Regions from separate parts of the Rhizobium sp. AN68 genome, predicted to be linked through region 1. Evidence: predicted binding sites of a transcription regulator. Region 1 holds the regulator's gene; the other holds the start of a gene.

Evidence for each region. The regulator HrcA, encoded in region 1, represses chaperone genes, less so after heat shock. The targets are predictions, from matches to a motif close to GTTAGCACTCNCNNNNNGNGAGTGCTAAC.
Region 2: a site for HrcA is predicted at 1,683-1,711, ahead of groES (co-chaperone GroES). Genes of this name have one in related genera too.

Annotation. Positions count from the first base shown of each region.
Region 1 covers NZ_JARWMI010000003.1:259,254-262,665, reverse strand. Annotated here, with positions in the region: gene grpE (nucleotide exchange factor GrpE) at 56-691, opposite strand; gene hrcA (heat-inducible transcriptional repressor HrcA) at 805-1,896, opposite strand; gene rph (ribonuclease PH) at 2,033-2,749, shown strand; gene rdgB (RdgB/HAM1 family non-canonical purine NTP pyrophosphatase) at 2,767-3,411, shown strand.
Region 2 covers NZ_JARWMI010000003.1:581,350-584,761, reverse strand. Annotated here, with positions in the region: gene RBH71_RS15835 (bifunctional riboflavin kinase/FAD synthetase) at 1-508, opposite strand, end outside; gene RBH71_RS15830 (TIGR01459 family HAD-type hydrolase) at 552-1,400, opposite strand; gene groES (co-chaperone GroES) at 1,769-2,065, shown strand; gene groL (chaperonin GroEL) at 2,140-3,412, shown strand, end outside.

The DNA of each region.
Region 1 (3,412 bases):
AACAAAAGCGCGTCCCGGTTTTTATATCCGGACGCGCTTTAGATGAGGGAATGCCTCACGCATCCTTCTCGTTGACGGAGGCGGTGCCCGGCTCGGGCGCTGCGGCGGTCTCCACCTTCGGGCCACCCTTTGAGACGCCAACCATGGCGGGGCGCAGCACCCGGTCACCGATGGTGAAACCGGCCTGAACCACCTGCAGTACCGTGTTGTTCGGAACTGCTGTGTTCGGAATTTCGAACATCGCCTGGTGGAAATTCGGATCGAATTTCTGGCCTTCCGCATCGATCTTTTTGACGCCATGTCGCTCCAGCGTCGAGAGCATCGAGCGCTCCGTCATCTCGACACCTTCGATCAGGCCGTTGAGACCGGCTTCGCCATTGGTCTTGAGTTCGTCAGGAATGGCTTCAAGAGCGCGGCGAAGATTGTCGGAAACGGCAAGCATGTCGCGCGCGAAAGCGGCGAGAGAATAGGCCTTCGCATCCTTGACTTCGCGCTCGGTGCGGCGACGAAGATTGTCCATTTCTGCTGCAAGACGCAGGAACTTGTCGCGCAGATCGGCATTTTCGGCCCTGAGCAGTTCGATCGGATCGGGCTCGGCAGCTTCCGCCGTCTCTTCCCCTGTAAATGCGGGTTCGACAAACTCTTCGGCGACGTCCGCGTCAGGTCCGGGCTTTTTCGTATCGTCGGTCATGACGTTCTCCAGATTTGAATATTGTTGGTTGCGCCCGATATCGAGGTTTGAAGGGCAAAAATCAAGGCTTGCGGCGAAAAGCTTGCCGCATTCTCTAACCTTGCGGGCTTGTCCTATCTCTGCTTTCGGGAAAGGCGGGCCATAATTTGTGCGGTGTAGTCCACCATAGGCACGATACGGGCGTAATTTAGCCTCGTGGGACCGATGACGCCGACGGCACCCACAACGCGATTTTCCTCATCCCGATAAGGTGCCACGATCAGTGACGAGCCTGACAGCGAGAAGAGCTTGTTTTCCGAGCCGATGAAAATCCTGACGCCTGAGCCACTTTCCGCAAGGTTGAGTATCTCGATGAGATTTTCCTTACGTTCCAGATCGTCGAACAGCAGGCGCACACGATCGATATCTTCCTCACCGGCCAGACCTTCCAGCAGGTTGGAGCGTCCGCGGACGATGAGGCGGCCGAGCTTGCCCTCTTCATTGTCGCCCGCCCATATGGCGAGACCACGTTCAATGAGGTCCTGCGCGAGCGTGCCGAGTTCCGACTGCAATTCGGCACGCTGCGTCTGAAACTGGCCCCGCAGTTCTTGCAGCGTCTGCCCGGAAAGATGGGCATTGATGAAATTTGCCGCCTCTGTCAATTGCGATGACGAAATGCCGACCGGCAATTCGATGATACGGTTTTCGACCTGATTGTGGTCCCCTACCAGCACGGCAAGCGCCTTGGTGGGCTCCAGCCGGATGAATTCAACATGCTTGAGAATGACGTCGCTCTTGGCCGTCAGCACCAGGCCGGCACCGCGCGACATGCCTGAAAGCATGCGGCTTGCCTCCGTCAGCAACCCTTCCAGCGATTGCTCGTGGCCGGCGACCGGACCGATCTGGCGGTCGATACTGGCTCTCTCATCGGCGGGCAGATCGCCCACCTGCATGAATGCGTCCACGAAGAAGCGCAGCCCCGTCTGGGTGGGCAGGCGACCGGCGCTGATATGCGGCGAATAGATGAGACCCAGTTCCTCGAGGTCGCTCATGACGTTGCGAACGGAGGCCGGTGAAAGCGACATCGGCAACAGCCGCGACAGGCTGCGCGACCCCAAGGGTTCGCCGGTGTCGAGATAGCCTTCGACGATGCGCCGGAAAATCTCCCGCGACCGTTCATCCAGCAACGATGCCTGATCTTTTGAAAGCGGTGCGGAAAAGCCCATATCATCCGTTCTTTATCGTCAAAACTCTGTCCGTACCAATATAATGCGTTGCACCGCTGCGGCAAAATGGAAATTGGCTTTGCAAAACCCCGGGGGGCGCCTTAGAAGGCAGGAACCAACATGGAGAGTGGATCATATGCGGCCTTCAGGCAGAAAAACCGATCAGATGCGCAAGGTTTCCTTCGAGCGCAATTTCTCGAAACATGCCGAAGGTTCCTGTCTGGTCAAATTCGGTGATACGCATGTGCTCGTCACCGCAAGCCTTGAGGAAAAGACGCCGCCGTGGCTGCGCAACAGCGGCAAGGGCTGGGTCACCGCCGAATACGGCATGCTGCCGCGTTCCACCCATGAGCGGATGAAGCGCGAGGCCTCGGCCGGCAAGCAGGGCGGACGCACGCAGGAAATCCAGCGCCTCATCGGCCGCTCGCTGCGTGCAGTGGTCGACCTGCAGGCGCTTGGCGAGCGCCAGATCAGCATCGACTGCGACGTCATTCAGGCCGATGGCGGCACGCGCACGGCTTCCATCACCGGCGCATGGATCGCCCTGCATGATTGCCTGAAGTGGATGGAAACTCGCAACATGATCAAGGTCGAGAAGGTCCTGAAAGACCATATCGCCGCGATCTCCTGCGGCATCTTTGCAAAACAGCCGGTCATCGATCTCGATTATCTCGAGGATTCCTCCGCCGAGACCGATGCGAATTTCGTCATCACCGGCTCCGGCGGCATCGTCGAAGTGCAGGGAACCGCGGAAGGTGCCCCCTTCTCCGAAGAGGAATTCCTGACGCTGCTCGGTCTTGCAAAGGCCGGATGCAGCGAACTGGTCGCCCTTCAGAAGCAGGCAATCGCCTGAGCCGACAGGAAAACGTCATGCGCAAGCTCGATACCAGAACGATCGTTGTCGCCAGCCACAACAAGGGCAAGATCGCCGAAATCGCCGACCTGATCGGGCCTTTCGGCTTTTCAGCCAAATCGGCTGCGGAGCTGAACTTCGTGGAGCCGGACGAGACAGGCACCACCTTTGAGGAAAATGCTGCCATCAAGGCGCTTGCGTCTGCGAAGGCGTCCGGCCTGCCGGCTCTTTCTGACGATTCCGGTCTGGTGATCGATGCGCTGGATGGCGCGCCGGGCGTTTATACCGCCAATTGGGCTGAAACGGCTGACGGTACGCGCGACTTCGCCATGGCCATGCAGAAGGTCGAGGATGCGCTTGCCGAACGCGGTGCAACGAAGCCGGAAGACCGCACGGGCCGATTCGTCAGCGTGCTGTGCCTTGCCTGGCCGGACGGGCATGTCGAATATTTTCGCGGCGAGGTGGAAGGCACGGTGGCGTGGCCCCCGCGCGGAACGAGCGGTTTCGGCTATGACCCGATCTTCAAACCAGAAGGTTACGACACCACATTCGGTGAAATGACCGCAGACGAAAAACACGGCTGGAAGCACGGCGATGCGTTTGCGCTCTCCCACCGTGCCCGCGCGTTCAAAAAATTCGTCGAAACCTGTCTGGAGGCATGAA
Region 2 (3,412 bases), 320 kb from region 1:
TCGAGGAGACGACATCCGCGCCCTCGTCGCGAAAGGCATCCACGAGCGTCACGTCGAAGCCGTTGCGCTTGCCGGCCGCCATCAGAAATGCCGGGCCACCTTCGCGGCCCTTGCCGAAATGGAAATCAAAGCCGGTGACGACGGCGCTGGCGCCCAGCCAGTCGACCAGAATGGAATTGACGAACTCTTCCGCCGAGCGCTGCGAAAACTCGCGGTCGAAGGGGTATTCGATGACCGAGCGGAAACCGATGGCCTCGAGAATACGTGCCTTCAACGGCGCAGGCGTCAGGCGGAAGACCGGCGTTTCGGGGCGGAAGACGGAACGGGGATGCGGTTCGAAGGTCAGCACCAGTGCCGGAACGCCACGCGCCTCGGCCAGTTCCAGCGCCCGGTCCAGAACGGCGCGGTGGCCGCGATGCACACCATCGAAATTGCCGATCGCGATGACGCCGCCGCGCAAGCCTTCAGGCAGCGGCTCCTTTTTTTCATTGCGATGAAAGACGGTCATTGCAGTCGATCCATTGTTTACGCCGGCTTACGCCAGACGTTTCCTAGGCAAGGCGGGGCATCCACCAGCCGGGAGCCGCGCCCTGCCCCTTCAGATAGGCGTTCAGAAGCGCCTCGTCCGTCTGGCCATTCAGCGTATATTCGGCGGCGTGAATGCCGCCGCTGATATAAAGAAGGTTGAGGCCGCTCGCAATTGCGCCCTTCACATCCGTCGGCATGCCATCGCCGATGGCGAGCACGCGATCCTTCGGGAAATCGCCGCGCACTTCTTTCGCCGCCGCAAGGCAGGCTTCATAGATCGGCGCGTGCGGTTTGCCGGCAATACGGACTTCGCCGCCAAGCTGTTCGTAATATGCGGCCATGGCGCCGGCGCAGGGAATGATGCGCTCGCCGCGCTCTACCACCAGATCGGGGTTGGCACAGATCATCGGCGCCTTGCGGGCGATGAAGCCTTTCAGCATTTCCGTATAATCTTCCGGCGTTTCCGTCTCGTCATCGAAGAAACCGGTGCAGACGACGGATTCCGCTTCCGCCTCGCCGACCCGTTCGACATCGAGACCTTCCAGCAGCGGCATGTCCCGCTCGGGGCCGAGCAGAAAGACTTTTCTCGGGCCTTCCGCGATCAGGCCGCGGGTTACGTCGCCCGATGTGATGATGCGGTCATAGGCCTCATCCGGCACGCCGAGAACGCGAAGCTGGGCGATGACACCGGGGGCCGGACGCGGCGAATTGGTGATGAGCACCACGGTCTTGCCGGCCTTGCGCGCGTCGTGCAGCGCAACCGCCGCATCCGGGAAAGCGCTAACGCCATTATGCAGCACGCCCCAGACATCCGAAAGAACAACGTCGAACCCATCAGTGATTTCGCCGAGGGTGAGAATGCGATGGGCCATGATATGCTTTCCGGGTGCGAAAAAAGGGTGTGCGTCACATGGCAAAGCAGGACGCCGATGGCAAGGAAAAAAGCGGTGCCAGGCCCGCCTCCGGACCACCGGCCACCATCCGAACATAAAACCCCTCTACGCCGAAAACGAAGGTTGCCTGAAAAAGAGCGATTTGTCCGCGCCCGTCAGAGCGTGGAAATTTTCTGTCATGGAACGCTGGTAACCATAGGCCGTGAAATTTTTCCGGCAGTGCGTTCTTGACTCCGGGGGACGCCTCCTTATCTCGGCTTTGCTGGCACTCCAACAAGAGGAGTGCTAACACCCATCACGTGAACCTTCAAAAGGTTCCTGAAGTCATTTGATCGAGGGATTAGGCAATGACAAGCACCAATTTCCGCCCGCTTCATGATCGCGTCGTCGTTCGTCGCGTTGAGTCCGAAGCAAAGACCAAGGGCGGCATCATCATTCCCGATACCGCCAAGGAAAAGCCGCAGGAAGGCGAAATCGTCGCCGTCGGTTCCGGCGCTCGCGATGAGGCCGGCAAGGTCGTCGCTCTCGACGTCAAGGTTGGCGATCGCGTCCTGTTCGGCAAGTGGTCGGGCACCGAAGTCAAGCTCGACGGCGAAGACCTTCTGATCATGAAGGAAGCCGACATCATGGGTATCATCGGCTGATTTCGCCGCACCCATCGTTTCCTTAAATTTCAAGCCGGACCCCGTCCGGCCATTCGAAACCAGGAGTTTTGAAAATGGCAGCCAAAGAAGTCAAATTCGGCCGCACAGCGCGCGAAAAGATGCTCAAGGGCGTCGACATTCTCGCTGATGCAGTGAAGGTCACCCTCGGCCCGAAGGGTCGTAACGTCGTTATCGACAAGTCCTTCGGCGCACCGCGCATCACCAAGGACGGCGTTTCGGTCGCCAAGGAAATCGAACTCGAAGACAAGTTCGAGAACATGGGCGCACAGCTCGTTCGCGAAGTTGCCTCCAAGACCAACGACATCGCCGGTGACGGCACCACCACCGCAACGGTTCTGGCCCAGGCCATCGTTCGCGAAGGTGCAAAGGCAGTTGCTGCCGGCATGAACCCGATGGACCTCAAGCGCGGTATCGATCTGGCCGTTGCTGAAGTCGTCAAGGACCTTCAGGCCAAGGCCAAGAAGATCAACACTTCGGAAGAAGTTGCACAGGTCGGCACGATCTCTGCAAACGGCGAGCGTCAGATCGGTCTCGACATTGCTGAAGCAATGCAGCGCGTCGGCAACGAAGGCGTCATCACCGTTGAAGAAGCCAAGACCGCTGAAACCGAACTCGAAGTCGTCGAAGGCATGCAGTTCGACCGCGGCTACCTGTCGCCTTACTTCGTGACCAACCCGGAAAAGATGGTTGCGGACCTCGAAGACGCATACATCCTTCTGCACGAAAAGAAGCTTTCGAACCTCCAGGCCATGCTGCCTGTTCTCGAAGCTGTCGTTCAGACCGGCAAGCCGCTCGTCATCATCGCTGAAGACGTAGAAGGCGAAGCCCTTGCAACGCTCGTCGTCAACAAGCTGCGTGGCGGCCTCAAGATCGCTGCCGTCAAGGCTCCTGGCTTCGGCGATCGCCGCAAGGCCATGCTGGAAGACATCGCCATCCTGACCGGTGGTACCGTCATTTCCGAAGATCTCGGCATCAAGCTCGAAAGCGTTACCCTCGACATGCTCGGCAAGTCGAAGAAGGTTTCGATCTCCAAGGAAAACACCACGATCGTTGATGGTGCTGGCCAGAAGTCCGACATCGAAGGCCGTGTTGCCCAGATCAAGGCGCAGATCGAAGAAACCACTTCCGACTACGACCGCGAAAAGCTGCAGGAACGTCTTGCCAAGCTCGCTGGCGGCGTTGCCGTGATCCGCGTTGGCGGTTCGACGGAAGTTGAAGTGAAGGAAAAGAAGGACCGCATCGACGACGCTCTCAACGCGACGCGCGCTGCTGTTCAGGAAGGCATCGTACCGGGCGGCGGCGTTGCCCTGCTGCGTTCTTCCACGA